3 regions of the Pseudomonas sp. NPDC077186 genome follow, and region 1 is predicted to be linked to each of the others. Evidence: predicted binding sites of a transcription regulator. Region 1 holds the regulator's gene; each other region holds the start of a gene.
What was found. The regulator FliA, encoded in region 1, starts transcription of late flagellar genes. The targets are predictions, from matches to a motif close to CTAAAGTTTNNNNNNNNNNNGCCGNTAA.
Positions count from the first base shown of each region.

Region 1 (10,014 bases):
CTGGCCACCCGCGCCGAGCAGGACGCCGGCAAGGATCGCCAGCTGTTCGCCAACGAGTCGCTGGTGGCGCCGGAATTGCCGGCCACCCCGGTCAAGCCGCAGCGCCCGGCCGAGCCTGCGCCGGCGCAGCCTGCGGTCGATCCGCGCGCGCTGGACGCCATGCGCTTCGAACTACACGGCCTGCGCGAGCTGATCGAAATGCAGCTCGGCTCCATCGCCTGGGGCCAGCTGCAGACCCGCCGCCCGCAACAGGCCAACCTGTGGCGCCGGCTGCAGCGCATGGGCCTGTCCGCCGAGCTGGCGCAGGCGCTGCTGAACAAGGTCGCCGACGTCGCCGAGCCGCGCCAGGCCTGGCGCATGCTGCTGGCCCATCTGGCCCACGCGATCAAGACGCCGAAGCTCGAGCCGCTGGAAGAGGGCGGGGTGATCGCCCTGGTCGGCCCCGCCGGCATGGGCAAGACCACCACCCTGGCCAAGCTGGCGGCGCGTTACGTGCTTAAGCACGGCGCGCAGCAGGTCGCCTTGGTCAGCATGGACAGCTATCGCATCGGCGCGCAGGAGCAGCTCAAGACCCTGGGGCGCATCCTCGGCGTCTCGGTGACCCAGGTCGACCCCGGCCAGTCGCTGCTGCAGGCCCTGGCGCCGCTGGCGAAGAAACGCCTGGTGCTGATCGACACCGCCGGCCTACCGGGCAACGACCCGGCGCTGCGCCTGCAGCTGGAGAGCCTGGCGGCGCGCGGCCTGCAGGCGAAGAATTACCTGGTACTGGCGGCCACCAGCCAGAGCCAAGTGCTCAAGGCCGCCTACCATAGTTACAAGCGCTGCGGCCTGGCAGGCTGCATACTGACCAAGCTGGACGAAGCCGCCAGCCTGGGCGAGGCTTTAGGTCTGGCTATAAGCCAGCATCTGCCGGTAGCCTATGTCGCCGACGGCCCGCGGATTCCGGACGATCTGCAGGTGCCGCGCAGCCACCAGCTGGTCAGCCGCGCGGTGGGCCTGCAGGCCGCCGAGGAGCCGAGCGAGGACGCCATGGCGCAGCTGTTCGCCGGGCTCTACCACAGCCCGACGCGGCGCGCCGGCTGACGCGGCGAGAAGAGAATGTTGCACCCTCGGGCGACGCCGTCGCCGGAGTGAACGGCCGGATGGCCAAGTCGAAGTTAGACAAGGTGTGAAGAAAACATGGGTATGCATCCCGTACAGGTGATCGCGGTGACCGGCGGCAAGGGTGGCGTCGGCAAGACCAATGTGTCGGTGAATCTGTCCATGGCCCTGGCCGATCTCGGCCGGCGGGTGATGCTGATGGACGCCGACCTCGGCCTGGCCAACGTCGACGTTCTGCTGGGGCTGGCGCCCAAGCGCACCCTGGCCGATGTGATCAGCGGCGAGTGCGATCTGCGCGACGTGCTGCTGCAGGGGCCGGGCGGCATCCGCATCGTGCCGGCGGCGTCCGGCACGCAGAGCATGGTCAACCTCTCGCCGATGCAGCACGCCGGGCTGATCCAGGCGTTCAGCGATATCAGCGAGAACCTCGACGTGCTGGTGATTGACACCGCCGCCGGCATCGGCGATGCGGTGGTCAGCTTCGTCCGCGCCGCCCAGGAGATCCTGGTGGTGGTGTGCGACGAGCCGACCTCGATCACCGACGCCTATGCGCTGATCAAGCTGCTCAACCGCGACCACGGCATCAGTCGCTTCCGCGTCCTGGCCAACATGGCCCACAGCCCGCAGGAAGGGCGCAACCTCTTTGCTAAGCTGACCAAGGTGACTGATCGCTTCCTCGACGTCGCCCTGCAGTACGTCGGCGCCGTGCCCTACGACGAGTGCGTGCGCAAGGCCGTGCAGAAGCAGCGCGCGGTCTACGAAGCCTTCCCACGATCCAAGTGCGCCCTGGCGTTCAAGGCGATAGCCCAGAAGGTCGATACCTGGCCGCTGCCGGCCAACCCCCGCGGCCATCTGGAGTTTTTCGTCGAGCGTCTGGTGCAGCAACCGACGGCAGACAGTGCCGTATGACAGCAGCTTCTGGACTTCGTATGTACAACAAGGCGCAGGCGCAGGATTCGCAGCACCAGTTGATCGAGCGCTATGCGCCCCTGGTCAAACGTATCGCCTATCACCTGCTGGCCCGTTTGCCGGCCAGCGTGCAGGTCGACGACCTGATCCAGGCCGGCATGATCGGCCTGCTCGAAGCCTCTAAAAAATACGATTCCAGCAAGGGTGCCAGCTTCGAAACCTTCGCCGGCATCCGCATCCGCGGCTCCATGCTCGACGAAGTGCGCAAGGGCGACTGGGCGCCGCGTTCGGTGCACCGCAACAGCCGCATGGTCAGCGACGCGATCCGCGCGGTGGAAGCGAGAACCGGGCGCGACGCTAAAGATCAGGAGGTTGCGGCCGAACTCCAATTGAGTCTGGAGGATTACTACGGCATCCTTGGCGACACTTTGGGCAGCCGCCTGTTCAGCTTCGACGACCTGGTGCAGGACGGCGAGCATGGCGGGCTGCACGAAGACGCCGGGCACACCCACCTCGAACCTTCGCGGGACCTCGAAGACGAACGCTTCCAGGCGGCCTTGGCCGAGGCCATCGCCGGCTTGCCGGAGCGCGAACGCCTGGTGCTGGCGCTGTATTACGATGAAGAACTGAACTTGAAGGAAATCGGCGAAGTGCTGGGGGTCAGCGAGTCGCGCGTCAGCCAGTTGCACAGCCAGTGCGCCGCGCGTCTGCGTGCGCGCCTGGGCGAGTGGCGCGCCCGCTGAAGGCTGGGCCGGTTTCACGATTGAAGGGCGCGCTCCACTGAAGAGCGTGTTTGGGACTGTACGGAGGTCGACTTGGACAAGAACATGAAAATCCTCATCGTTGACGATTTCTCGACGATGCGACGGATCATCAAGAACCTCTTGCGTGATTTGGGTTTCACCAACACCGCGGAGGCCGACGATGGCACCTCGGCGCTGCCCATGCTGCAGAGCGGCAGTTTCGACTTCCTGGTGACCGACTGGAACATGCCCGGCATGACCGGTATCGACCTGCTGCGTGCGGTGCGCGCCGACGAGCGCCTCAAGCACCTGCCGGTGCTGATGGTCACCGCCGAGGCCAAGCGCGATCAGATCATCGAGGCGGCCCAGGCCGGCGTGAACGGCTATGTGGTCAAACCCTTCACCGCCCAGGTGCTGAAGGAAAAGATCGAGAAGATCTTCGAGCGGGTCAACGGCTGATGTCGGCCGCGAGGGTGCTATGGAACACGATGACTCCACGCTGGGCGACCTCGAGTCGACCCTGAAAAGCAACGCCCGCGAATTGGTCGACAGCCTGGAAAGAGGCAACTTCGGCGCCGCGGTGCAACTGATCAACGAGCTCAACAAGGTCCGCGACCGCGGCCTGTACCACGAGGTCGGCAAGCTGACCCGCGAGCTGCACAACGCCATCGTCAACTTCCAACTCGATCCGCGCATGCCGCATGCCCAGGAGCTGTCGCAGATCGCCGATGCCACCGAACGCCTGAATTACGTGGTCACCATGACCGAGAAGGCGGCCAATCGCACCATGGACCTGGTCGAGCAGAGCGCGCCGCTGGTCAACGACTTGAGCGACGAAGCGCAGAGCCTGAGCGCCGAATGGGGCCGCTTCATGCGCCGCGAGATGGGCGCCGAGGGCTTTCGCGAGCTGGCCAAGCGCATCGAGCTGTTCCTCGCCCGCAGCGAGCGCGACAGCAGCAAGCTGTCCGGCCACCTCAACGACATTTTGCTGGCGCAGGACTACCAGGACCTCACCGGGCAGGTGATCAAGCGCGTCACCCAGCTGGTCACCGAGGTGGAAAGCAACCTGCTCAAACTGGTGCTGATGGCCAGTCAGGTCGACCGTTTCGCCGGCATCCAGCACGACCATGAACAGCTGCGTGCCGAACAGGAACAATTAAAAGAGCCATCTCGGGGTGAAGGTCCGCAGATTCATGCCGATAAGCGTGATGACGTCGCCTCCAGTCAGGACGATGTCGACGACCTGCTGTCCAGTCTAGGATTCTAAGGAGTTCCCCCTATGAGCTTCGGCGCCGATGAAGAAATCCTCCAGGACTTCCTGGTAGAGGCCGGCGAGATCCTCGAACAGTTGTCCGAACAGTTGGTCGAGCTGGAAAGCCGCCCGGACGACATGAACCTGCTCAACGCCATTTTCCGCGGTTTCCATACCGTCAAGGGCGGGGCGGGGTTCCTCCAGCTCAACGAGTTGGTGGAGTGCTGTCATATCGCCGAGAACGTCTTCGACATCCTGCGCAAGGGTGAGCGCCGGGTCGACGCCGAGCTGATGGACGTGGTGCTCGAAGCCCTGGATGCGGTCAACGGTATGTTCGGCCAGGTGCGCGAGCGCAGCGAGCCGACCCCGGCCTCGGCCGAGCTGTTGGCGGCGCTGTCGCGGCTGGCCGAGCCGGCTGGCGCCGAACCCGCGAGCGTGGCGCCGACTGCCGCGCCGAAGGCCGAGCCCGCAGCCGCCGCCTCCGGCGATATCACCGACAGCGAGTTCGAGCAGCTGCTCGATGCCCTCGGCGAAGCGCCGGTCGGCGACAGCGTGGCGGCCAGCGACGAGATCACCGACGACGAGTTCGAATCCCTGCTCGACCAGCTGCACGGCAAGGGTCAGTTCTCCGTGGCGGCCGAGAGCTCCGTCGGCGCGGCCGTGGCGGTCGCGGCCGTCGCGGCGCCGGCCGGCGACGAGATCACCGACGACGAATTCGAGGCATTGCTCGATCAACTGCACGGCAAGGGCCAGTTCGCCGGTGCGGTCGAAGCGCCGGCTCCGGCCGCGACGGCGGTCGCCCCGGTGACGCCGGCCAGCGACGAAATCACCGACGACGAATTCGAATCCCTGCTCGACCAGTTGCACGGCAAGGGCAAGTTCGTGCCACCCAGCGAGGCGCCGGCCGCGCCGGTGGCCAAGCCGCCTGCCGCGGCGAAACCGGCGGCCAAGGCCGAACCGGCCGCACCCCGCCCGCCTGCAGCTCCGGCGCCCGCGGCGGACAAGGCGCCGGCGGCCAGCGAGGCGGAAACCACGGTGCGGGTCGATACCGCGCGCCTGGACGAGATCATGAACATGGTCGGCGAGCTGGTGCTGGTGCGTAACCGCCTGGTGCGCCTGGGCCTCAACAGCGGCGACGAGGCCATGTCCAAGGCGGTGTCCAACCTCGACGTGGTCACCGCCGACCTGCAGACCGCGGTGATGAAGACCCGCATGCAGCCGATCAAGAAGGTCTTCGGTCGCTTCCCGCGCCTGGTACGCGACCTGGCGCGCAACCTGAAGAAGGAAATCAACCTCGAGCTGGTGGGCGAGGAAACCGACCTCGACAAGAACCTGGTCGAGGCCCTGGCCGACCCGCTGGTGCACCTGGTGCGCAACGCCGTCGATCACGGCGTGGAGACCCCGGAAGAGCGTGAGAAGGCCGGCAAGCCGCGCGGCGGGCGGGTGGTGCTGTCCGCCGAGCAGGAGGGCGACCACATCCTCTTGTCGATCACCGACGACGGCAAGGGCATGGACGCCGACGTGCTGCGCGCCAAGGCGGTGGAGAAGGGCCTGCTGGACAAGGATGCGGCCGACCGCCTGAACGAGTTCGAGTGCTACAACCTGATCTTCGCCCCGGGTTTCTCGACCAAGACCGAGATTTCCGACGTGTCCGGCCGCGGCGTCGGCATGGACGTGGTCAAGACCAAGATTTCCCAGCTCAACGGCACGGTCAACGTGTTCTCGCAGAAGGGCGCGGGCTCGAAGATCATCATCAAGGTGCCGCTGACCCTGGCGATCATGCCGACCTTGATGGTGATGCTGCAGAACCAGGCCTTCGCCTTCCCGCTGGTCAACGTCAACGAGATCTTCCACCTCGACCTGTCGCGCACCAACGTGGTCGACGGCCAGGAGGTGGTGATCGTCCGCGACAAGGCGCTGCCGCTGTTCTACCTCAAGCGCTGGCTGGTGCCACAGGCCTTCCACGAGGGCCAGCGCGAGGGCCATGTGGTGATCCTCACCGTGGGTAGCCAGCGCATCGGCTTTGTCGTCGATCAATTGGTCGGGCAGGAAGAAGTGGTAATCAAGCCACTGGGCAAGATGCTCCAGGGCACGCCTGGCATGTCCGGCGCCACGATCACCGGCGATGGGCGCATCGCCCTGATTCTCGACGTCCCGAGCATGCTCAAGCGCTACGCTCGACGTTTCTGATGGTTGCGGCGCGGGCATGGCCGGCGCCGTCTAGGAGTGTGTATGGCAGTCAAGGTATTGGTGGTGGACGACTCCGGCTTCTTCCGCCGGCGCGTTTCGGAAATTCTGTCTGCCGACCCCAATATCCAGGTGGTGGGCACCGCCACCAATGGCCGCGAGGCCATCGACCAGGCGCTGGCGCTCAAGCCCGACGTGATCACCATGGATTACGAGATGCCGATGATGGATGGCATCACCGCGGTGCGGAACATCATGCAGCGCTGTCCGACGCCGGTGCTGATGTTCTCCTCGCTGACCCACGAAGGCGCTCGTGTCACCCTCGACGCCCTGGACGCCGGTGCAGTGGATTTTCTGCCGAAGAATTTCGAGGACATCTCGCGCAACCCGGAGAAGGTCAAGCAGCTGCTGTGCGAGAAGGTGCACAGTATCGCCCGCAGCAACCGCCGTTTTAGTTCGGCCGCGGTCGCTCCGGCGCCGGCCGCGGCCAGTCCTGCGCCTGCGCCGGGCAGCCGGCCGGCGGCGACCACGGTGCGCCCGGCCACCCTGCAACCGCGCCCGGCGATCCCGGCGGCGGCGCCTGGTGCCGGTTCCGCGGCGCCCAAGCGCAAGGCCTACAGGCTGGTGGCCATCGGCACCTCCACCGGCGGCCCGGTGGCCCTGCAGCGGGTGCTGACCCAACTGCCGGCCAATTTCCCGGCGCCGCTGGTGCTGGTCCAGCACATGCCCGCGGCCTTCACCAAGGCCTTCGCCGAGCGTCTGGACAAGCTCTGCCGCATCCAGGTCAAGGAGGCCGAGGACGGCGACCTGCTGCGTCCCGGCCTGGCCCTGCTGGCCCCCGGCGGCAAGCAGATGATGGTCGACGCGCGTGGCGCGGTGAAGATCCTGCCCGGCGACGAGCGCCTGAACTACAAGCCCTGCGTCGATATCACCTTCGGCTCGGCGGCCAAGTCCTATGGCGACAAGGTGCTGGCCGTGGTGCTCACCGGCATGGGCGCCGACGGCCGCGAAGGCGCGCGCCTGCTTAAGCAGGGCGGCAGCCAGGTGTGGGCGCAGGACGAGGCCAGCTGCGTGATCTACGGCATGCCCATGGCGGTGGTCAAGGCCAACCTGGCCGACGCGGTCTACGGCCTCGACGAGATCGGCCGGCACCTGACCGAGGCCTGCTTGTAATGAACCCTCACACGGGCGCGTGCGCATGGATGTACTGAGCCTGATCGGCGTCATTCTGGCGTTCGTCGCTATTCTCGGCGGCAACTACCTGGAGGGCGGCCACGCCGGCGCGCTGCTCAACGGCCCGGCGGCGCTGATCGTGATCGGCGGCACCCTCGGCGCGGCCTTCCTGCAGGCGCCGGTCAGCGTATTCAAGCGCGCCATGGCCATCCAGCGCTGGATCTTCTTCCCGCCGCGCATCGACCTGGTCGGCGGCATCAACCGCGTGGTCGGCTGGAGCATGGTGGCGCGCAAGGAAGGCCTGCTCGGTCTCGAGGCGGTGGCCGACGCCGAGCCCGACCCCTATGCGCGCAAGGGCCTGCAGCTGCTGGTCGACGGCGCCGAGCCGGAATCCATCCGCAGCATCCTCGAGGTCGATCTGTATACCCAGGAGGCGCGCGATATCCAGGCGGCCAAGGTGTTCGAGAGCATGGGCGGCTACGCGCCGACCATCGGCATCATCGGCGCGGTGATGGGCCTGATCCACGTGATGGGCAACCTGGCCGACCCGAGCATGCTCGGCAGCGGCATCGCCGTGGCCTTTGTCGCCACCATCTACGGCGTCGGTTTCGCCAACCTGCTGCTGCTGCCGGCCGGCAACAAGCTCAAGGCCATCGCCATGCGCCAGTCGCGTTACCGCGAGATGCTGCTGGAGGGCATCCTGTCCATCGCCGAGGGCGAGAACCCGCGGTCCATCGAGCTGAAGCTGCAAGGCTTCATGGACTGATGGAGGGTTGGCATGGCGCGTCGGCGGCAGCATGAGGAACACGAGAATCACGAGCGCTGGCTGGTGTCCTACGCGGACTTCATCACCCTGCTGTTCGCCTTCTTCGTGGTGATGTACTCGATCTCCTCGCTCAACGAGGGCAAGTACAAGATTCTCTCCGAGACCCTGACCGGGGTGTTCAACCAGCCGGATCGCTCGATCAAGCCGATCCCGGTGGGCGAGGAACGGCCGCGCACCGGCGAGCCCGAGCGCGCCTCGCTGGACGAGGCCAACAGCGAGACCCCGGACGACTCCCTGCAGGACATCGCCGCCAGCGTGCGTCAGGCCTTCGGCGAACTGATCCGCAGCGAGCAGCTGAGCGTGCGCGGCAACGAGATGTGGATCGAGATCGAGCTGAGCTCCAGCCTGCTGTTCCCCAGCGGCGACGCGCTGCCGAACAACCAGGCGTTCGACATCATCGAGAAGGTCGCCAAGATTCTGGCGCCCTACCAGAATCCGGTGAAGGTGGAAGGTTTCACCGACAACCTGCCGATCCAGACCAGCCAGTTTCCGACCAACTGGGAGCTGTCCTCGGCGCGGGCGGCGAGCATCGTGCGTATGCTGGCCATGGACGGCGTCGATCCGGCGCGGTTGGCGGCGGTCGGCTACGGCGAGTTCCAGCCGGTGGCGGACAACGCCACGGCCGAAGGGCGGGGGCGCAACCGCCGCGTGGTGCTGGTGATTTCGCGCAACCTCGACACCCGGCGCAGCGCCGGCAGCACCGCGGCGCAGCAGTCCGGCGCTGGCACGCAACCTGCACCGACGCCTGTGTCGGAGGTTCCGCAATCGTGAGCCGTCAAATCCCAGTCGCCTGCTGCGTGCCGGCGACAACCATTCTCGGCCTGAACGCCTCAAGCCGGGAGGATGAAAGAAGATGAAAGTCTGGGCAGTAGCCAATCAGAAGGGTGGTGTCGGCAAGACCACCACCTCCATCGCCCTGGCCGGTCTGCTGGCCGACGCCGGCAAGCGCGTGGTGGTGGTCGACCTCGACCCGCACGGGTCGATGACCAGTTATTTCGGCCATGATCCCGATGCGCTGGAGCACAGTTGCTTCGACCTGTTCCTGCACCAGGGCGGCGTGCCCCAGGGCCTGCCCAGGCAACTGCTGCACGGCACCAGCCACGAGAATATCTCCCTGCTGCCGTCGAGCACCGCGCTGGCCACCCTGGAGCGCCAGTCGCCGGGGCAGAGCGGCCTGGGCCTGGTGATCGCCAAGAGCCTGGCGCAGCTGTGGGAGGATTTCGACCACGCCATCATCGACAGCCCGCCGCTGCTCGGCGTGCTGATGGTCAATGCGCTGGCCGCCAGTCAGCAGCTGGTGATCCCGGTGCAGACCGAGTTTCTCGCGGTCAAGGGCCTGGAGCGCATGGTCAGCACCCTGGCCATGATCAACCGCTCGCGCAAGCAGGCGCTGCCCTACACCATAGTGCCGACCCTGTTCGACCGCCGTACCCAGGCTTCGATGAGCACCCTGCGGGTGCTGCGCAACAGCTATCCCGAGCACCTCTGGCAGGCCTACATCCCGGTCGATACCCGTCTGCGCGATGCCAGCCGGGCCGGGCGCACGCCCTCGCAGTTCGATGCCGGCAGTCGCGGGGTGATCGCCTATCGGGCGTTGCTCAAGCATCTGCTGAGCCATCAACCGGCAGCGCAGGTGGCCTGAAATGCCCGTCTGTGTTGAACTGGCGCACTCAAGTCGGGCCGGGCTGCGGCCGATAGGCTGTACAGGCCTCCATCACGGGTTTCAGTCATGAGTCGTACCCTTGCCACCGCCACGCGCTCCCAGCTGGCCCTGCAGTCCTACCTCGACGGTCTGTTGCAGGAGGCCGCGGCCGAGCTGGAGA
Region 1 is NZ_JBITWE010000001.1:474,024-484,037, reverse strand. Features, by position in the region: gene flhF (flagellar biosynthesis protein FlhF) at 1-1,083, shown strand, start outside; gene fleN (flagellar synthesis regulator FleN) at 1,180-2,010, shown strand; gene fliA (RNA polymerase sigma factor FliA) at 2,007-2,753, shown strand; gene ACIGKL_RS02220 (chemotaxis response regulator CheY) at 2,838-3,212, shown strand; gene ACIGKL_RS02215 (protein phosphatase CheZ) at 3,232-4,020, shown strand; gene ACIGKL_RS02210 (chemotaxis protein CheA) at 4,033-6,195, shown strand; gene ACIGKL_RS02205 (chemotaxis response regulator protein-glutamate methylesterase) at 6,238-7,365, shown strand; gene ACIGKL_RS02200 (flagellar motor protein) at 7,391-8,131, shown strand; gene motD (flagellar motor protein MotD) at 8,144-8,962, shown strand; gene ACIGKL_RS02190 (ParA family protein) at 9,045-9,833, shown strand; gene ACIGKL_RS02185 (CheW domain-containing protein) at 9,921-10,014, shown strand, end outside.

Region 2 (10,014 bases), on a different contig from region 1:
TGCATGCCCATGACCCAGGCGTAGATCAGCATGGCCAGCGCCACCAGCAGCAGGCTGTGGCTGGCGATGCGCAGCACCAGGGGCACGCGCCGCTGGCGCAGGGCGTGGAAGATCAGCAGGAAGAAATTATCGGGTTTGACGGGCGCGGGCCGGTTCACAGAGCACGGCTCTTGTCGACTGAAGTTGCCGCGCAGTATAGCGGTCGCCCTGTGGCGGGCAAAGCGGCGAGCGTGCCCGTCCGGCGCGGAAACTGGGTAGAATGTGCGCCTTTTCCTCGGCCTGGCGGTCGTTCGCCGCCTCATGCCGCTCAATCGTCTGCCCCGGAGGGTGCGCCTTGCGCGAAATCGTCCTGATCAATATCACCGGCGAAGACCGTCCCGGTCTCACCGCCGCCATCACCGGCGTGCTGGCCCAGGGCGGGGTGAACATCCTCGACATCGGCCAGGCGGTGATCCACGACACCCTGTCGTTCGGCATCCTCATCGAGATTCCCGACAACGCCCGCGCCCAGTCGGTGCTCAAGGAAGTGCTGTTCACCGGCTACGAGCTGGACCAGCAGGTGCGCTTCACCCCGGTCTCGGAGGAGGATTACCGGCAGTGGGTGGGCGGCCAGGGCAAGGCCCGGCATATCGTCACCCTGCTGACGCGCAAGGTGACTGCCGAGCAGCTGCAGCGGGTCAGCGCCATCACCGCCAAGTACGGCCTGAATATCGACCATATCGACCGCCTGTCCGGACGCATGCCGCTGGACATGCCGGCCGAACAGGGCAAGGGCTGCATCGAGTTCTCGGTGCGCGGCGAGCCGGCCGACCCGGCGGCGCTGCGTGCCGAGTTCCTCAGCGTGGCGCAGGAACTCAACGTCGACATCGCCTTCCAGCGCGACTCGGTGTTCCGCCGCAACCGCCGCCTGGCGGTGTTCGACATGGACTCGACGCTGATCGAGGCCGAGGTGATCGACGAGCTGGCCAAGGCCGCCGGCGTCGGCGAGCAGGTGGCCGAGATCACCGAGCGGGCCATGCGCGGCGAGCTGGATTTCGCCGCCAGCTTCAGGGAGCGCCTGGGCCTGCTCAAGGGCCTGTCCGAGGACGTGCTGGAGGAAATCGGCGCCTCGCTGCGCCTGACCGAGGGTGCCGAGACGCTGTTCGCCGAGCTCAAGCGCCTGGGCTACAAGACCGCCATCCTCTCCGGCGGCTTCACCTACTTCGCCAAGCAGCTGCAGGCCAAGCTGGGCATCGACTACGTGTTCGCCAACGAGCTGCAGATCGAAGACGGCAAGGTCACCGGCGTAGCGGTGGAGCCCATAGTCGACGCCCAGCGCAAGGCCGACCTGCTGCGCCAGCTGGCCGAGCGCGAAGGCCTGCAACTGGAGCAGACCATCGCCGTCGGCGACGGCGCCAACGACCTGCCGATGCTAGGCCTGGCCGGCCTCGGCGTGGCCTTCCGGGCCAAGCCGCTGGTCAAGCAGTCGGCCAAGCAGGCGATCTCCACCCTGGGCCTGGACGGCATCCTCTACCTGCTCGGTTTTCGCGATCGCGAAGGCCAGGAGTAGGCCGTAGGGTGCGCCGCGCGCACCGCTTCCGATGGTGGAACGGCTGGTGCGCACGGCGCACCCTGCGGGGTTATTCGTCGCCGGCGGAGAAGTCGTAGTCCATCGACTGGCTCGGCCCCTGCAGGTAGTAGCCCTGGATGAAGTTGACCCCGGCCTGCCAGAGGGTCGCCAGCACGCTGGCGCTCTCGACGAAGGGCACTATGGTCAGCTTGGCCTGGGCGTGCAGGCTGCTGAGCAGGGTCTTCAGCGCTTCCTGGTTGTCGGCGTTGCCCAGGTCCTGGGAGAAGGAGCCGTCGATCTTGACGAAGTCCACCTGCAGGTGCTTGAGCGTGTTGAAGGGGTTGAGCGCGCAGCCGAACTGGCTCAGCGCCACCTTGCAGTGCAGCTCGGCCAGGCCCTGGGTCAGCGCCTTGGCCTGTTTCAGGTAGGCGATGGCATCCGGTTCGCTGAACTGGAACACCAGCGCGTCGGACGGCAGGCGCGCCGCCTTGAGCGCCACGCTGAGCCAGGGCAGCAGGGTCTGGTCCTGCAGGCTGGCGCTGGACAGGTGGACGAACAGGCGGGTGTTGTGGCCCTTGGCGCGGTGGTCGGCGAGCAGCTTGATCGAGTTGAGGATCACCCAGCGGTCGATCTTCTCGCCCAGGCCGGCGTCCTTGGCGGCGGCGAGGAACTCGGTCGGCGGCACTTCCTCGCCCTGCGGGCTGAGCAGGCGCAGCAGCACCTCGTAGTGCTCGTGGGCGTCGCCGCGCAGGCTGATGATCGGCTGGAACAGCAGGCGGAAGCTGTTGTTCTCCAGCGCCTGCTGCACCATCGCCAGCAGGTTGCCGCGGTTGGCCGCGGCGGCCAGTTCGTCGGCCGGGTTGAACAGCTTCAGCGCATTGCCCTCGGTCAGCTCGTCGGCGCAGCGGTGGGCGCGGTCGATGACTTCCTGGGCCTTGGCGGTCTTCTCGCTGAGGCCGGCGACGCCGATCGACAGGCTGGTCTGCACCGTGCGGCCGTTGACGTCGAACATGTGTCCTTCGACCTTCTTCAGCAGCGCGGCGAGGCTGTCCTCGCACTGTTCGGGCGTCTGCCCCGGCAGCAGAGCGGCGAACACGTCGTCGCCGAAGCGCGCCAACTGGGTGTCGGCGGCGAAGTGCGCGCGCAGCAGGCCGGTCAGGTCGGTGAGCAGCAGGTCGATGCCGGCCAGGCCGATCTCGCCTTGCAGGCCGGCGTAGCGGTCGACGCGGACATAGGCCAGGGCGGACGGCTGCCCGGCGTTGACCGCGCGCTCGGCGGCGGCGTCCATCAGCTCGAGGAAATGGTTGCGGTTGAACAGGCCGGTGACCAGATCCTGGCTGCTGATCTCGCGCAGTTTCTCCTCCAGCTCGGCGTTGGAGGTCTCGGCGCGGATCACCACCTGGATGCACGGCTCGCCGTCGTAGGTGGCCGGGGAGAAGCTCATCTGCGCGGCGAAGCTGCTGCCGTCGGCGCGTACGCCTTGACAGGCCAATTCGGCGTCGCCCTCGGCGCTCTGGTAGTTTTTCAGGAAGTCCTTGAACGCGCCCTGATCGGCACTGGCGATCAGGTCGATCATCGGCATGCCTTCCAATTCCTCGCCGTCCTCGTATTTGAACAGCTCCAGGTAGGCGCGGTTGGCGTAGATGTGCATGCCGTCGTGGACGTAGGTGATGGCGTCCACCGAGCTTTCCAGCAGCAGCTGGCAGCGTTTCTCCGCCTCGCGCAGCGCCACTTCGGCGGCGCGGCGGGCGCGGCGTTCCTCGAGGTTGGCCAGCTCGCGCTTGGCCACCAGCACCAGGCGCTCGTCCTCGCCCTGCGGCAGGGCGTCCTGGGCGCCGAACAGCAGCGCCTCGGTGATGGCTTCGGAATCGTTGCCCTCGACCAGCTGCAGCACCGGGATGTCCTTGGCCTGGCGGCGAATGGCGCCGATCGCCTCGCCGGGGTCGAGCTGCTCGCTGTTCGGCGCGCAGATCAGCAGGTCCCAGGTCTGTTGCAGGGTCTCGGCCAGGTCGTCGCTGGAGGTCAGGCGATGCACGCGGGTGGCGTGCCCGGCATTGCGGAACAGACTGACCAGGCGCTCGGCCTCGTTCTGCGAATCCTCGAGAATCAGCAGGCGGATGGTTTTCTTTTCGATGGCCATAGGATGGGTCAATACCGCGCCGAACGGGCGCGAAAAGGCGACAAATGGTGAGTTGGCCGCAGCCTACAGCGACTTCCAGAGTGAGTCAAAATCTTCCTCCCCGGCCGGCTTCTGGCTTTGCGAGGCTGTGACCGGCTTCCCGGCGGCGCCTTCTTCGGCGCCGACGCGGTGATACTCGAACTGGTTGAAACTGCCGGTGCTGACCTGTTTGCGGGTCAGCACCGCGCGGTGTTCCTCGCCGTGATCGTTGATCAGCACCTTGCTGCCTTCCTGGAACGGCAGGCGCGGCGTGATCAGGCTGGCCGGGCGCGAGATGGCGCTGATCTCCGGCAGCAGCAGGGCACGCAGGTACTGGCTGTTCTGCTCGGCCTTGCGCACCAGTTGCAGGCCGCAGGAGCGAGCATGTGGGGCGATCAGCTCGATACCCATCTGCGTGCCGCCGCCGCGCACCTGGCGGATCCAGCGCACGATGGCCACGCTCCAGCCCTGACTGGGGTTGTCCTGTACGCCGAGCAGCTCGCCGGCCTGCAACTGGGCGGGCACTTCCTTGGCCCAGGACAGGCAGTAGCCGCCGGGGCTGTGGTTGACGATGGCCAGTGGGTAGGTGGGATAGCTTTCGCCGCTGCTTTCCGGCTCGGTGGGCTGCTCGCCGGTGCTGACCTTGCTGTACTGGATTTCCTCGAAGTGGAAGTCGCTGCCGGTGCGCTGCGCATCGAAGGCGTTGGACCAGACATCGGGTGCGCCGGTCGAGGGCTTGAACACCGCGGCACCGGCCTCGCTGGGGCGCTTGAGCACTTCGCCGAAGGACTGTTCGCCGGCGAGGAAGAAGTGCAGGGCGCTCATGCCGATGCACAGGGTCAGGTTGCCGTGGCCGCTGGTGCGCTGGAAGGTGCGCTCGGCGATATCGCCCCAGGCGGCGCCGACGTGTTGCAGCAGGTCCAGGCTCATGCCTTCGGGGATCGGCAGGCGCGATCTGGGCCGATCCTCCTCGGGCAGCAGCAGGTACTCCTTGATCGCGTCCACCAGCGGCTGTGGGTCTATGCCCAGCAGGTTGTGCAGTTCGCCGTCGGGGTACAGCGACTTGTAGCGCGGCGGCCCGTCCACCTGCGGCGCGAGGACGAACAGGCTGCCCGGGAGGTCGCCGGCCTGCAGGCTGACCAGGGCGCTCCAGGGCTCCAGCGCCTCGGCCAGGCGGGCGATGCCGTTCTGGCGCATCTGGTTGGTGCGCGCGCAGCCGAGCAGCAGGGCGATCAGGTAGCACTGCTCGGTGCTCAGGCCGGGCGAGTGACGCGCCAGCGGATCGCGGATCGCCTGGCGCTGCAGGCTCTGTTCGCTGGCGATCTGATACAGCTGGTGCAGCTCTAGCCACAGGCCTTCGGGCACCGGGCAGTACAGCTGGCTGGCGCGGATCAGCGGGCTGCACAGGCTATGGCTGGCACGCTGCAGGGCAACGGCGAGCAGTTGGTCACGCTCCTTGCCACTGCGCGCCATGGCCCGCGAGATGATCAGCTTGTAGCCGACGGCCAGGTGGTTCTGCAGCGCCTGGCACAGGTTGGCGACCTTGCGCGGGCGCTCGTCGAGGACGATGGCCTGATTGAGGAAGTGACGTTCCAGGTGCTGGCAGACGAAGTGCACTTCCGGGCGCAGCAGCTCCAGCAGGTGCAGGCGGTTTTCCGAGGGGGTAAGGAATTGGTTGAGTTCCACCAGAGCCTGGTATAGCTGGCGTGCGGTTTCCCCGATGTTGGCCTTGGGTAGGCCGGCGAGCCAGCGCTTGAGGTCGCGGGGGCTGCCGTCGCAGAAGCTCAGGCTTTGCTTGCTCGGGGTGGGGACGCGCAACAGCAGCAGGTGGGGACTCTGTTTATCCATCGAACTCGGATACTCCGGCCACGCAAAGGCTGGCGGCTCTCGTAATAGTCTTTCGAACTCTAGCAGCATCTCGCCGCGGTCGCAGCCCACCCCGGGGGTGGGCTGGCGTATCAGAGTACTCGACTATGACTCGGCGGTCAGTGACCCGGGTCAGGGTCGCGGCGCCGCTCAGGCCTGGGCGTTGCCCAGCAACTGGCCCATGCGTACGGCGCTGCCGGCGCCCAGTTCGGCGGCCCACTGCACCTGTTGCGGGCCGAACAGCACTATGGCGGTGGAGCCCAGCTTGAAACGACCGAGTTCGGCGCCCTTGGCCAGCTCGATCGGTGCGCGCGCAGCGGCGTCGTAGCGGGTGCTCCTCAGCTCGCGCTTGGGCGGGGTGACCAGGCCGGCCCAGACCGTCTCGACGCTGGCGACTATCATCGCGCCGACCAGTACCACGGCCATCGGCCCGCGCTCGGTGTCGAACAGGCAGACCACCCGCTCGTTGCGGGCGAATAGCTCGGGCACGTTCTCCGCGGTGGTCTGGTTGACCGAGAACAGTCGCCCGGGGACGTAGACCATCTCCTTGAGGGTGCCGGCCAGCGGCATATGCACGCGGTGGTAGTCCTTGGGCGACAGGTACACGGTGGCGAACTGGCCGCCCATGAAGGGGGCGGCGCGCTCGGCGTCGCCGCCGAGCAGTTCGACGGCGCTGAAACTGTGGCCCTTGGCCTGGAACAGGCGGCCGTGTTCGATGGCGCCGAGCTGACTGATGGCGCCGTCGGCCGGGCAGAGGATGGCGCCGGGGGTCTCGTCCAGCGGGCGGGCGCCGTCCTTCAGGGCGCGGGTGAAGAAGGCGTTGAAGTGCTCGTAGGCGCGCAGGTCTTCGACCCGGGCCTCGCTCATGTTCACCTGGTAGCGCTTGGCGAACCAGGCGATCAGCGGGTTCTTCAGCCAACCGATGCGGCATTCGGCGACGCAGCCGATCAGGCGCGACAGCAGGTGGTGGGGCAGCAGGTACTGGCTGAGGATAAACAGGCGTTGTTTCATCGTGTGTCCTTGAGGGTTCGGGGCCGGTGCTGGGGCAATCGGCTCATGCAGCTGGCTGGCGTCCGGGTTCAGCGTTCGACCGGGGTATCGGGCAGGTTGCCCCACTCGGCCCAGGAGCCGGCGTAGGCCTTGACCCGCGGATAGCCCAGGGCCTTGGCCACCACATAGGTGAAGCCGGAGCGGCGGTGGGTCTGGCAGTGGGTGATCACTTCCTTGTCGGGGGTGATGCCCAGATCGTGCAGCACTTCGGCGATGTCCTCGCGGATGCGCAGGCCACGCTGCGGGTCCATGCCGGCGGTCCATTCGAAATTGACCGCGCCGGGGATATGGCCGCCGCGCGCCGAGCTGAGTTTTTCGCCGCGGTATTCGTCCGCGCCGCGGGCGTCCCAGATCGCCAGGTCGGCGGCGCCCAGGCGCGCCTGCAGATAGTCGCGGCTGGCCGTCGGCTCTTCGTGCAGGGTCAGCGCCACCGGCGTGTGCCGCGCGGGCGGACTGTCCTGGCTCAGTGCGCGGCCTTCATCGATCCAGGCCTGCAGGCCGCCGTTGAGGAAGTGGTAGCGGCTGTGGCCGATCACGTCGAGCAGCCAGATGAAGCGCCCGGCCCAGGGGCCGCCCTCGTCGTCGTAGACCACATAGGTGGCGTCCGGGCGGTGGCCCAGTTCGGCGAACAGCGCTTCGAGCTGCGCCTTTGGCGGAACCAGGCCGGGGGCGGGGGGCTGGCCCAGCTGCGTACGCTTGCTGTCGACCCAGCGCGCGCCGGGGATGTGTCCGGCGGCATAGCGCGCCGCGCCGCTGAGGTCGAGCAGGATCAGCTCGGCGGCGTCCAGGCGGCTGGCCAGCTCGGCGGGCTCGATCACCAGGGGCAGGTTGGCGAAGGCGGACATGGAGGCCTCCTCGAATGAAAAGAGGCCGATTGTAGCGGAAAGGGCTAGCGCCCGCGCCTGGCGAAGCTGGCCAGGGCGCGCTCGATGCATTGCACGGTTTTACCGAAGGCCTGCAGGGCGAGCGCGTTGAACGGCTGGCCGCCCTGATCGGCGACCAGCAGCATGACCACCCGGCCATTGCTGGCCAGCGAGCGCAGCAGCAGGTGTTCGCCGGGGAACAGCGCCTTCAGGCTGCCCGGCAGCAGGGCGGAGAACTGGGCGATATTGACCGGGCTCAGGCGCAGCTGGCCGGGCTCGGCGAGCAGCCGGCGCAGCACCTGGCTGTGCGCCGGATCCAGGCTAAGGGCGCTGGCGCCCGGCTCCAGCCCCGCCTGTTGCTGGGCCTGCAGACGGCTGTGCTGGCGGTCGGCGAGCAGCAGCAGCACCCGATTCAGGCCGCAGGCCTGCAGGGCGTCGCGAGCGCAGGCGGTCAGCTGCAGGACGTTGGCGAAGGCGCTGGGCTCGGCGAGCAGGCGCGCGCAGTGCCGGCGCCAGGCGCCGAGGTCGTCGCTCCTGGGCGGGGGCGCGGCTCGGAGGGGCTGCAGGTGGCGTGCATCCCAGGGCCAGAGCAGGGCCTGGGCCGGGTGCCAGAGCTGGGCGTCATGGTTCAGACGGGCGCTGCTCGCCGCATGTCGGTGCACTTGCTGCTGGATCTCGTCCAGCGGCAGCTGCAGGTAGAGGCCGGTCAGACGCTGCCAGCGCAGGCTGTGCGGGGCGTTCCAGGCCTGGTGTGCCGACAGTGCCAGGCCGTTGGCCAGCAGCACGCAGTTGCTCGGCTGGGTCAGCCAGCGGCGCAAGGGAATGTCGGCATCGAGCAGCTGTTGCTGGTGCAGCGGGTGCTGGTTGTCGCGGGCGATATGCAGCGCCTTGACCAGCAGGCGGCGGTCGCGCTCCAGCAGGCGGTAGCCCTGCACTATCCACTCCGGCAGGCGCCAGCGTTCGGCCAGTTGCCGGCACAGCTGCAGCAGCGGCACGCCGAGCAGCTCCCGCTCCACCTTGGCCGGCCGCTCGCCCTTGACCAGGATGCGTTGCTCCCAGGCCTCGAACAGCTGCGGATGGGCGTACAGCAATGGCCAGAGCGGGGCGAGAAACAGCAGACTGCAGCCGTGCAGTTCGTTCCACAGGCGCGCCAGGCGGGCGCCGAACAGGCCGCGCGCCTGCTGGCTGGCATGTTGGCTGATCAGCAGGAGCTGGCGCAGGGCCAGAGGGATTTCCGCAGCCGGCAGGGCGGGGGCCTGGTTGAGCAGGGCCTCGCAGCGCTTCAGGCCGAGGCGGGCCAGCGCGGTTTCCAGGCTGTCGGCCGGATCGCTGAGGCTGCTGCCGGCCTGGTTGGCTTCGCGCAGCACCTGCAGGGCGAAGGTCGGGCTGAGTTCGATCGCCTCGGCGATCTCGCCCCAGCTGCGGCGGTTGTCGCCGAGGGTGCGACGCAGGCGCGCATGTTGCTCCTGCTCGATTGGCAGGGGCAGCTTGCCCAGCTGTTGCAACCAGGCGTCGAGACTGCGTGGCAGGGGCTTTGGCGTCGACATGCGAGTTGAGCCGAACTGGCTTTTGACCGTAACTGGCTATAGTCTGGCGTATAAGTTCCGATAATTAGAAGGGTTGTTTTTAATAACCCTCTCTCTTGGCTCTGCAAACACTCTTCCTATGGCAAAAATCATCGGCATCATCGTCGTCCTGGGCTGCGTCTTCGGCGGCTTCGTGCTGTCCGGCGGGCAGTTCATGGCACTCGTTCATCCTTACGAAGTGCTGATCATCGGTGGCGCGGCGCTGGGCGGCTTCCTCCAGGCCAACCCGGGCAGCATGTTCATGACGGTGTTCAAGAAGTCGGTGAGCATGTTCGGTACCCGTTTCACCCATACCTACTACCTGGAAGTGCTCAAGCTGCTCTACGAGGTCCTCAACAAGAGTCGCCGCGAAGGCATGATGGCCATCGAGGCGGACGTCGAGGATCCCAACGCCAGCCCGATCTTCAGCAAGTACCCGGGGGTGCTCAAGGATGCGCGGATGACCGCCTTCATCTGCGACTACCTGCGCATCATGTCCTCCGGCAACATGGCCCCGCACGAGCTGGAGGGCCTGTTCGACATGGAGCTAGCCAGTCTCAAGGAGGAACTCGAGCATCCCTCCCATGCAGTGGCCAAGATCGCCGACGGCCTGCCGGCCATGGGTATCGTCGCCGCGGTGCTGGGCATCGTGATCACCATGTCGATCCTCGCCGAGGCGGATAACGCGCAGATCGGCGAGAAGGTCGCCACCGCGCTGGTCGGCACCTTCCTCGGCATCCTCGCCTCCTACGGCTTCTTCGGCCCGCTGTCGACGGCGCTGGAGCATGACGCCAAGGAGGAGGTCAACCTGTACGAGGCGATCAAGGCGACCCTGGTGGCCTCGGCCTCGGGCATGCCGCCGAGCCTGGCGGTGGAATTCGGGCGCAAGGTGCTGTTCCCGGCGCATCGGCCGACTTTCACCGAGCTCGAACAGGCCATGCGTGGCAACTGAGCCGAGACGCT
Region 2 is NZ_JBITWE010000002.1:441,838-451,851, reverse strand. Features, by position in the region: gene ACIGKL_RS10710 (AhpA/YtjB family protein) at 1-158, opposite strand, end outside; gene serB (phosphoserine phosphatase SerB) at 335-1,549, shown strand; gene ACIGKL_RS10700 (EAL domain-containing protein) at 1,620-3,689, opposite strand; gene ACIGKL_RS10695 (molecular chaperone) at 3,753-5,555, opposite strand; gene asd (archaetidylserine decarboxylase) at 5,724-6,584, opposite strand; gene ACIGKL_RS10685 (rhodanese-like domain-containing protein) at 6,653-7,468, opposite strand; gene ACIGKL_RS10680 (HDOD domain-containing protein) at 7,513-9,033, opposite strand; gene motA (flagellar motor stator protein MotA) at 9,152-10,003, shown strand.
Region 2: a site for FliA is predicted at 9,070-9,097, ahead of motA (flagellar motor stator protein MotA). Genes of this name have one in related genera too.

Region 3 (10,014 bases), on a different contig from region 1:
AGCTCCAGCGAGGAGATCCACTCGCCGCCGGTCTTGATCACGTCCTTGATGCGGTCGCGGATCTCGATGAAGCCCATGCCGTCGATGGTCGCCACGTCGCCGGTGTGCAGCCAGCCGTGCGCCCAGAGCTCCTCGCCCTTCTCCGGCTCGCGGAAGTAGCCCTGGGTCAGCCAGGGCGCGCGCAGCACCAGCTCGCCCTGGGCCTCGCCGTCGCTGGGTAGCAGTTTGCCCTCGCCGTCCATGATCGCCGCCTCCACCAGCGGCACCGGGATACCGGCCTTGATCCGGTAGGCGGTGCGCTCGTCCTCGCTGCCGGCGCGCAGTTCCTCGTTGAGGTAGCCGCAGGAAATCAGCGGGCAGGTCTCGGACATGCCGTAGGCCGCGGTCAGCTGGATGCCGCGCGCCTTGGCCGCCTCGTACAGCGAGCGGTTCAGCGCGCTGCCGCCGATGATCATCTTCATCCCGCCGAAGTCGTGGCCCTGGGCGTTGGGTGCATTGAGCACCATCTGCAGGATGGTCGGCACGCAGTGGGAGAAGTTGACCTTCTCCTCCTTGATCAGGCGGCACAGCATCTCCGGCTCGTAACGCCCCGGGTAGACCTGCTTGACCCCGAGCATGGTGGCCACGTAGGGCACGCCCCAGGCATGCACGTGGAACATCGGCGTGATCGGCATATACACGTCGTCGTTGCCCAGCAGGCGAATGCTGTCCAGCGAGCTGACGGTGGCGGCCATCGACAGGGTGTGCAGCACCAGTTGGCGATGAGTGAAGTACACGCCCTTGGGGTTGCCGGTGGTGCCGGTGGTATAGAAGGTGGTGGCCACAGAGTTCTCGTCGAAGTCGGCGAAGTCGTATTGCGGGCTGGCGGCGGCCAGCAGGCTCTCGTACTCGCCGACCAGATTCGGCAGCGCCGCGGTCTTGTCCTCGCCATCGGTCAGCAGCAGGGTCTTCTCCACCGTGGTCAGCTGGCCGGCGATGCCGTTGTACAGCGCCACGAACTCGCTGTTGACCAGCACGAAGCGGTCCTCGGCATGGTTCATGGTGTAGAGGATCTGCTCCGGCGACAGGCGGATGTTGATGGTGTGCAGCACCGCGCCAATCATCGGAATGGCGAACATGCACTCGAGGTAGCGGTGACTGTCCCAGTCCATCACCGCCACGGTATCGCCGGCCTTGACCCCGGCCTCGCTCAGCACGTTGGCCAGGCGCGCGACGCGCTCGTTGAAGGTGGCGTAGCTGTAGCGCAGCTGGTCGCGGTAGACGATCTCGCGGGTCTTCTCGTAGCGGCTGCCGGACAGCAGCAGGCGCTTGATCAGCAGCGGGTAGGCGTGGGCGTTGGCGGCGGAAGGGATCAGTCGGGTCTGCAACATGGAGTCACCTGAAGGCGCACAAGGAAGGGATGCTGCGACTCTAGAGCGGCGCCGGCGGGGCGAAATCAGCCCAAAGAATGATTTGCCGCGTGACCCTTTGGCCGATTTCGGTCACAGGTTAGAATCCAGCCATGCAGCCGGTCGCGAAACAGGCTGCGACCAGCCCAACTTTCGTTCGAGGTAACAACTATGTCCGATATCGTCATCGTCAGCGGCGCCCGCACCCCCATGGGCGGCTTCCAAGGCAGCCTGGCCAGCGTGCCTGCCGTCGACCTGGGCGCCGCCGCCATTCGCGAGGCGGTCAGCCGCGCCGGTATCGCCCCGGCCGAGGTGCAGGAAGTGATCATGGGCTGCGTGCTGCCCGCCGGCCTCAAGCAGGGCCCGGCACGCCAGGCCGCGCTCAACGCCGGGCTGCCCGCCGCCACCGACTGCACCACCATCAACAAGTTGTGCGGTTCGGGCATGAAGGCGGTGATGATGGCCTTCGACGCGCTCAAGGCCGGCAGCAACCAGGTGATGATCGCCGGCGGCATGGAAAGCATGTCCAACGCCCCCTACGTGCTGGAAAAGGCACGCACCGGCCTGCGCATGGGCCATGGCGAGATCAAGGACCATATGTTCCTCGACGGCCTGGAAGACGCCCGCACTGGCCGCCTGATGGGCTCCTTCGCCCAGGAAACCGCCGATAAGTACGGCATCGGCCGCGAAGAGATGGACGCCTACGCCATCGAGTCGCTCAAGCGCGCCCAGGCTGCGATCAAAGACGGCTCGCTGGACGCCGAGATCGTGCCGATCACCGTCGCCAGCCGCAAAGGCGAGGTGCTGGTCAAGGACGACGAACAGCCGCTGACCGCCAACCTGGACAAGATCCCGACCCTGCGTCCCGCGTTCCGCAAGGACGGCAGCATCACCGCGGCCAACGCCAGCTCGATCTCCGACGGCGCCAGCGCCCTGCTGCTGATGACCTTTGATGAAGCGGCCAAGCGCGGCCTCAAGCCGCTGGCCAGGATCGTCGCCCACGCCACCCAGAGCCAGGAGCCGAGCGAGTTCACCCTGGCGCCGATCGGCGCCATGACCAATCTGTTCAAGAAGACCGGCTGGAGCAAGGATCAGGTCGATCTGTTCGAGATCAACGAGGCCTTCGCCATGGTGACCATGCTGGCCATGCGCGAACACGGCCTGGATCACGCCAAGGTCAACGTCTTCGGCGGCGCCTGCGCCCAGGGTCACCCGGTTGGCTCCACCGGCTCGCGGATCATCCTCACCCTGATCAACGCCCTGCAGAAGAAAGGCGGCCAGCGCGGCGTCGCCTCGCTGTGCATCGGCGGCGGCGAGGCCACCGCGGTCGCCATCGAGCTGCTGTAAGCCAGGCCATCACGACAGAGCCCCGCAGTTGCGGGGCTCTTGCGTTCAGCGCATCTCGCTCAGCGCCAGCTTCACGCCGATGGCCACCAGCACCGCGCCCATCAACCGATCGAACCAGTGCCCCATGCGCGCGAAACCGGCGCGCACCCGCCGCTGGCTGAACAGCCAGGCCACCAGGCAGAACCAGACAGCGGTCGCCGCGGCCAGGTAGAGGCCGTAGCCGGCCTGCACCGGCACCGGCGTATGCGGGTCGATCACCACGGTGAACAGCGACAGGAAGAACAGCGTCGCCTTGGGGTTCAGGCCATTGGTGACGAAGCCGCTGACGAAGGCGCCGCGAGCGCTGCGCTCGCCCGCCGCCAGGCTCAGCTCGGCGCTGGCCGGATCGGCCGGGCGCGCGCGCAGCGCCTTGATGCCGATATACAGCAGGTAGGCCGCCGCCAGCCATTTCAGCGCGTTGAACAGGACGATCGACTGCGACACGATCAGGCCGATGCCGAGCAGCGAGTAGGTGACGTGCACGAGGATCCCGGTGCCCACGCCGAAGGCGCTGAACAGCCCGGCGCGACGACCATGGGCCACGCTCTCGCGCACCACGATGGCGAAGTCCGGCCCCGGGCTGGCCACGGCCAACAGGTGGATCAGGGCAACGGTGAGAAACTCGGTCCAGTACATGGTGGCTCCGCAGCGACAGGCGAGGTCTGGTAGGCTCGCCAATCTACTCCTGCGCCCCCTCCGCGAAAAGGTACAGCTGATGAGCAACAGCGCCCGCGCCGTCTTCCTCGACCACGCCTCCCTCGACCTCGGCGACCTCAACCTGCAGCCCCTGCAGCAGGCCTTCGCCGCACTGACCCTGCACGCCCAGACTGCCCCCGAGCAGGTCGCCGAACGCCTGCAGGGCGCCCAGGTGGCGATCAGCAACAAGGTGCCGCTGAGCGCCGCCACCTTCGCCGCCTGCCCCGAACTGGAGCTGGTGCTGGTCACCGCCACCGGCACCAACAATATCGACCTGGCCGCCGCCCGCGCCCATGGCGTGCTGGTGAGCAACTGCCAGGGCTACGGCACGCCGTCGGTGGCGCAGCACACCCTGATGCTGCTGCTGGCCCTGGCCACCCGCCTGCCCGACTACCAGCGCGACGTCGCCGCCGGGCGCTGGCAGCAGGCCAGCCAGTTCTGCCTGCTCGACCATCCCATAGTCGAGCTGGAGGGCAAGACCCTCGGCCTGCTCGGCCACGGCGAACTGGGCGGCGCGGTGGCGCGCCTGGCCGAAGCCTTCGGCATGCGCGTGTTGCTCGGCCAGTTGCCGGGGCGGCCGCCGCGCGAGGACCGCATCGCCCTGCACGAGCTGCTGCCGCAGGTCGACGCCCTGACCCTGCACTGCCCGCTCAACGAGCAGACGCGCAACCTGATCGGCGCCGCCGAGCTGGCGCTGATGAGGCCGCAGGCGTTTCTGATCAACACCGCGCGCGGCGGCCTGGTCGACGAACAGGCCCTGGCCGACGCGCTGCGCCGTGGCCACCTGGGCGGCGCCGCCAGCGACGTGCTGACCCAGGAGCCGCCGAAAGACGACAACCCGCTGCTGGCCGCCGACATCCCGCGCCTGATCGTCACGCCGCACAACGCCTGGGGCAGTCGCGAGGCGCGCCAGCGCATCGTCGGCCAGGTGGCGGAGAACGCCGCGGCCTTCTTCGCCGGTGCGCCGCGGCGGCTGGTCGGCTAAGCTGCGCAGCTTTTTCAGGAGCCCCCGATGGACCCGCGAAGCGAAGTTCTCCTGCGTCAGGCCGAGCTGTTCGGCGGCGAGCTGCTGCTGGCCGGTCTGCCGGCCGACGACCTGCTCGGCGCCCTGCCCCAGGCGCGCGGCTGGAGCTGGCACGCCGGCGAGCAGGCGCTGCTGCAGGCGCGCTTTGCCGGGCGCAGCCAGTTCGACACCCGCATGCCGGAAGGCGACTACCCCGCCGCCGTGCTGTTTCTGCCCAAGTCGCGCGAACTGACCGACTACCTGCTGCAGGCCCTGGCCGCGCGCCTGAGCGGCCGCCCGCTGTACCTGGTCGGCGAGAAGCGCGGCGGTATCGAGCGTGCGGCCAAGCAGCTGGCCGCCTACGGCACGCCGCGCAAGCTGGACAGCGCGCGTCACTGCCAGCTGTGGGGCGTACAGGTCGAACAGGCGCCCGCCGCGCCCGATCTCGACGCCCTGGCCCAGGTCTACAGCCTGCCGCTGGCCGACGGCCCGCTGCAGGTGGTGAGCCTGCCCGGGGTGTTCGCCCACGGCCGCCTGGATCGCGGCAGCGCGCTGCTGCTGGAGCACCTCGACGACCTGCCGCACGGCCATCTGCTGGACTTCGGCTGCGGCGCGGGCGTGCTCGGCGCCGCGCTCAAGCGCCGCTACCCGGTCAGCCGCCTGAGCCTGCTGGACGTGGACGCCTTCGCCCTGGCCAGCAGCCGCCTGACCCTGGCGCGCAACGGACTGGACGCCGAGCTGATCGCCGGCACGGGCATCGAGTCGGCGCCACAAGGGCTGGCCGCCATCGTCAGCAACCCGCCCTTTCACCAGGGCGTGCACACCCATTACCAGGCCAGCGAGAACCTGCTGACCCAGGCCGCCGCCCACCTGAACATCGGCGGCGAACTGCGCCTGGTGGCCAACAGCTTCCTCAAGTACCCGCCGCTGATCGAGCGCCACCTCGGCCCCTGCCGCACCCTGGCCGAGGCCGACGGCTTTCGCATCTACAGCGCACGGCGGCGCTGAGCGGGGTTGCTCTACCACAGCGCCTTGGGCACAATGCGCCGGTCCTAGGGGAGTAGTCTCCCGCGAGCGCCCAGCTCGCCCGGCACGCGTCAACACACTTGCTCCGCAGAGCATGGCGCGCGCGACCCAAGGCCTCCCAGCGGGGCCTGCGGTTTGACAAGACCTATGACACGCACACCTTACCCGGGGCGGGAAGGTCGTACGTGTCATAGCCGTGTCGACCCGCCCCTTTAGGAAAACCTCATGCTGGAATCCCTGTTCGTCCCCACCCTGATCGTTGCCCTCGCCGAAATCGGCGACAAGACGCAACTGCTCGCCTTGCTCCTGGCCGCACGCTTTCGCCGGCCCTGGCCGATCATCTGGGGCATAGTGGTCGCCACCCTGGCCAATCACTTCGCCGCCGGCGCGGTGGGCAACTGGGTCGCCGGTTTCTTCTCCCCTGCCATGCTGAGCTGGATACTCGCCGCCAGTTTCGTCGCCGTGGCCGCCTGGACGCTGATTCCCGACAAGCTGGACGAGGACGAGGCATCCGGGCTGAAGAAATACGGCCCCTTTCTCACCACCCTGATCGCCTTCTTCCTCGCCGAGATGGGCGACAAGACCCAGGTCGCCACGGTGATGCTGGCCGCGCAGTACCCGCATTTCGTGCTGGTGGTGCTCGGCACCACCCTGGGCATGCTGATCGCCAACGTGCCGGTGGTGCTGGCCGGCAACTTCGCCGCCGAGCGCCTGCCACTGACCCTGATCCGTCGCCTGGCTGCCTGCGCCTTCGCCGCCCTGGCGCTGTACGCCGGCTACCAGGCGCTGCAATTGAGCGGCCTGATATGACACATCGTTGACGCCAACGAGCTGTCACATCGGCCAATTCCAGCCCCCTCCCGCCTGCTGCTAAAGTGCGCGACACGTCACGCAACTTGAGTCGGCAGTCCGGAGGGCGTCATGTCATTGGATGATCGGAAGAAGGTGGTGTGCCAGCACATCGACCTGACCTGGAACAAGGGCCGCCTGGCGCTGGCCGAGCAGCTGCACAGCCGCGATTTTCTCTACAAGAGTTCGTTTATCGGCCGCCCGCTGAGCAGCGCCGGCTTCGCCCAGATGGTGCAGGACATCCGCCACGCCATGCCGGACCTGCAGGTGGTGGTCGAGGAATGCATCGCCGAAGGCTACAAGGTGGTCACCTGGAGCACCCTGATCGGCACTATTCAGAAACCCGCGCTGGGCTACCCGCCCAGCGACAAGGTGCTGAGCATCTCGGCCATGGCCTTCTGGACCCTGACCCCGGGCAACGAGATCCAGGAAATCTGCACCATGTTCGACATGGAAAGTTTCCGCGCCCAGCTCAATCTGGAAACCCGCCCCTTCGCCGAAAAAGCCCTGCCCTGAAACGCCGGCGGCGCGCCCTGAGCCCTCAGGACGCGCCGCCGGTGTATCCCGAGGCCGGACTCAGCGCCCGGCCTTGGCCTGTTCGTACAACGGCATCACCTTGGGAATCGCCGCCTGCAGCGAGGCGATACGGCTGCTGGAGGACGGGTGGGTGCTCATGAACTCCGGCGGCGCCCCGCCGCCGGCGGCCGCCATCTTCTGCCACAGGCTGACCGCCGCATTGGGGTCGTAGCCGGCACGCGCGGCCAGCTCCAGGCCGATCAGGTCGGCCTCGTTCTCGTTGCCGCGGCTGTTGGGCAGGGTCAGGCTGTACTGCACCACGGTGTCGGCCAGGGCGAGGCCGCCCTCGCCGAGACCGAGCAGGGCGCCGGCGCCCTGCTTGGCCATCTCGATGCCATAGGCCTTGGACATCGCCTCGCGGCTGTGCTCGCGCAGGGCGTGGGCCATCTCGTGGCCCATGATCGCGGCGATCTCGTCGTCGCTCAGCTTGAGCTTCTCGATGATGCCGCTGTAGAAGATGATCTTGCCGCCAGGGCCGCAGTTGGCGTTGAGCTCCGGGCTCTTGATCAGGTTGACCTCCCACTGCCAGTTGGCCGCATCCGGGCGGAAACGCGGCGCCTGCGGGATCAGCCGGTTGGCGATGGCCTGCAGGCGCTTGGCATTGGCGCTGTTCTTGTCCAGCACGCCCTGGCTCGACGCCTCGCTCAGGGTCTGCTGGTAGGACTGCGCGTACATCTGGTTGACCTGGTCGGCCGACAACATGCTGAACATGTACTGCTTGCGCTCCACGCCCACCGCACCGCCGCTGGTGGTGTTGACGGCCTGACAGCCGGCCAGCAGCAGCGCCGCCGCCAGGCCACCCAGGGTAAGAACCTTGTTCATCGAACGATCTCCTTTATCGACCGACCTATGCTAGGCCGCCGCCTCGACGCGAGCAACCACGCCACTTGCACGATGGCCGCGGGCCATCTTTGCTAAGCGATGAAACCGCCAAAACGCCGCCGGCCAGCTCATCCACGACAGCCCGCTCAGGTTTTCCGCCGACGCTGCCGATAGCCGCTTACAGGCCACCTCTTCGCGCCCCGGAGCCAACATGAAGTTCAAGTCGATCCAGTTTTCCGTCGCCTTCCTCGCCGGCGCCAGCGTGCTGGCCGTGGTCGTGGCCCTGGTGCTCTACGCCCTGTTCGCCAGCGGCCGCACCCAGGCGCTGGTGGAGCAACGCACCCAGGCGCTGCTCGAACAGGTCATCGAACAGCGCCTGGCGGCACTGGCGCGCGCCCAGATCAGCGAAATCCAGCGCGAGCTGGAGGCGCCGCTGCAGATCACCGCCGACCTGGCCCGGGTCAACGCCCTGCTCGGCATGAGCGATGCCGGCGGCGCTCCGCTGCTGGCCGCCAGCCGCGAGGAGCTGGCCAATCTGGTGCGCGAGACCACGGCGCAGAACCCCAAGCTGCTGGGCAGCTACATCGGCTGGGAGGCGAACGCCTTCGACGCCAGCGACGACCTCTACGCCGGCAGCAAGGAGAACGGCTACGACGGCAACGGCCGCTTCCTGCCCTGGTGGTATCGCAACGCCGACGGCAGCCTGGGTATCGACGCCATCGGCTCGATGGAAAGCGAGAAACTGCTGCCCACCGGGGTGCGCGAGGGCGAGTACTACCTGTGTCCCAAGGAGCGCAAGCGCCCCTGCGTGATCGACCCGGCGCCCTACGACGTCGGCGGCAAGATGACCATGCTCGCCTCCTTCACCTCGCCGATCCTGGTGGACGGCGAATTCCGCGGCATCGCCGGCGCCGACCTGGCGGTCAACTTCATCCAGGAGCTGCTGACCCAGGCCGACGCCCAGCTCTACGACGGCGCCGGCGAGATGGCGCTGATCGCCGGCAACGGCCGCCTGGTGGCCTCGACCAAGGCCCCGGACAAGCTCGGCGAACCGGCCACCGCGCTGCTCGACGCCAACGAACTGAGCAACCTGAGCGGCCTGCAGCCGGGCCAACCGAAGTACGACATCCACGTCGAGGACGATCCCGCCGACAGCCATATCGAGCTGTTTCTCAGCTTCGCCATCGGCCAGGCCGATACCCGCTGGGTGCTGATGCTGGTACTGCCGCTGGACACCGTGATGGCCGACCTGCGCCAGCTGCAGGGCGAACTGGCCGCGCAGCGCGAAGCCGATACTCTGGGCATGAGCCTGGTCGGCCTGCTGATCGCCGTCCTCGGCCTGCTGGTGATCTGGTTCGTCGGCTACGGCATCGCCCGCCCGCTCAAGCAGATGGTCGGCATGCTCGACGACATCGCCAAGGGCGACGGCGACCTGACCGTGCGCCTGCGGGTCGAGCGCAGCGACGAACTGGGGCAGATCGCCCAGGGTTTCAACGCCTTCCTGAGCAAGCTGCAGGCGATGATCGGCGACGTGGTGAGCTCGGTGCAGCAGGTCAGCGACTCGTCCGAGCACACCGCCGACATCGCCATCCGCACCAACCAGGGGGTGCAGAAGCAGCTGGCCGAGATCGAGCTGGTGGCCACCGCCGTGCACCAGATGACCGCCACCGCGCAGGACGTGGCGCGCAACGCCACCCACGCCGCCGAGGCCGCCAACCACGCCGACCGCGCCGCCAACCAGGGCAAGCAGGTGGTGCAGAGCACCTCCAGCGCCATCGCCGCGCTGGCCAGCGAGATCGGCCGCGCCGTCGGCGTGGTGCAGAGCCTGGCCAAGGACAGCGAGAACATCAACGCGATCCTGGTGGCGATCCGCGGCATCGCCGAGCAGACCAACCTGCTGGCGCTCAACGCCGCCATCGAGGCGGCGCGGGCCGGCGAACAGGGCCGCGGTTTCGCCGTGGTCGCCGACGAGGTGCGCAACCTGGCGCAGAAGACCCAGCAGGCCACCGAAGAGATCCAGAGCATGATCCAGCAGCTGCAGCACGGCACCCGCGAGGTGGTCAAGGTAATGGAGCAGAGCCAGGTCAAGACCGACGACAGCGTGGCGCACGCCAACCAGGCGGCCGACTCGCTGGAGGCCATCACCCAGGCGGTCTCGGTGATCAACGACATGAACACCCAGATCGCCAGCGCGGCCGAGCAGCAGAGCGCGGTGGCCGAGGACATCAACCGCAACGTCAGCAATATCGGCCAGGTGGCCAACGAGGT
Region 3 is NZ_JBITWE010000002.1:116,264-126,277, forward strand. Features, by position in the region: gene ACIGKL_RS09160 (fatty acid--CoA ligase) at 1-1,370, opposite strand, end outside; gene ACIGKL_RS09165 (thiolase family protein) at 1,560-2,735, shown strand; gene ACIGKL_RS09170 (LysE family translocator) at 2,781-3,410, opposite strand; gene ACIGKL_RS09175 (2-hydroxyacid dehydrogenase) at 3,490-4,455, shown strand; gene ACIGKL_RS09180 (methyltransferase) at 4,483-5,481, shown strand; gene ACIGKL_RS09185 (TMEM165/GDT1 family protein) at 5,728-6,309, shown strand; gene ACIGKL_RS09190 (ketosteroid isomerase-related protein) at 6,421-6,864, shown strand; gene ACIGKL_RS09195 (M48 family metallopeptidase) at 6,925-7,746, opposite strand; gene ACIGKL_RS09200 (methyl-accepting chemotaxis protein) at 7,958-10,014, shown strand, end outside.
Region 3: a site for FliA is predicted at 7,893-7,920, ahead of ACIGKL_RS09200 (methyl-accepting chemotaxis protein). Genes of this name have one in related genera too.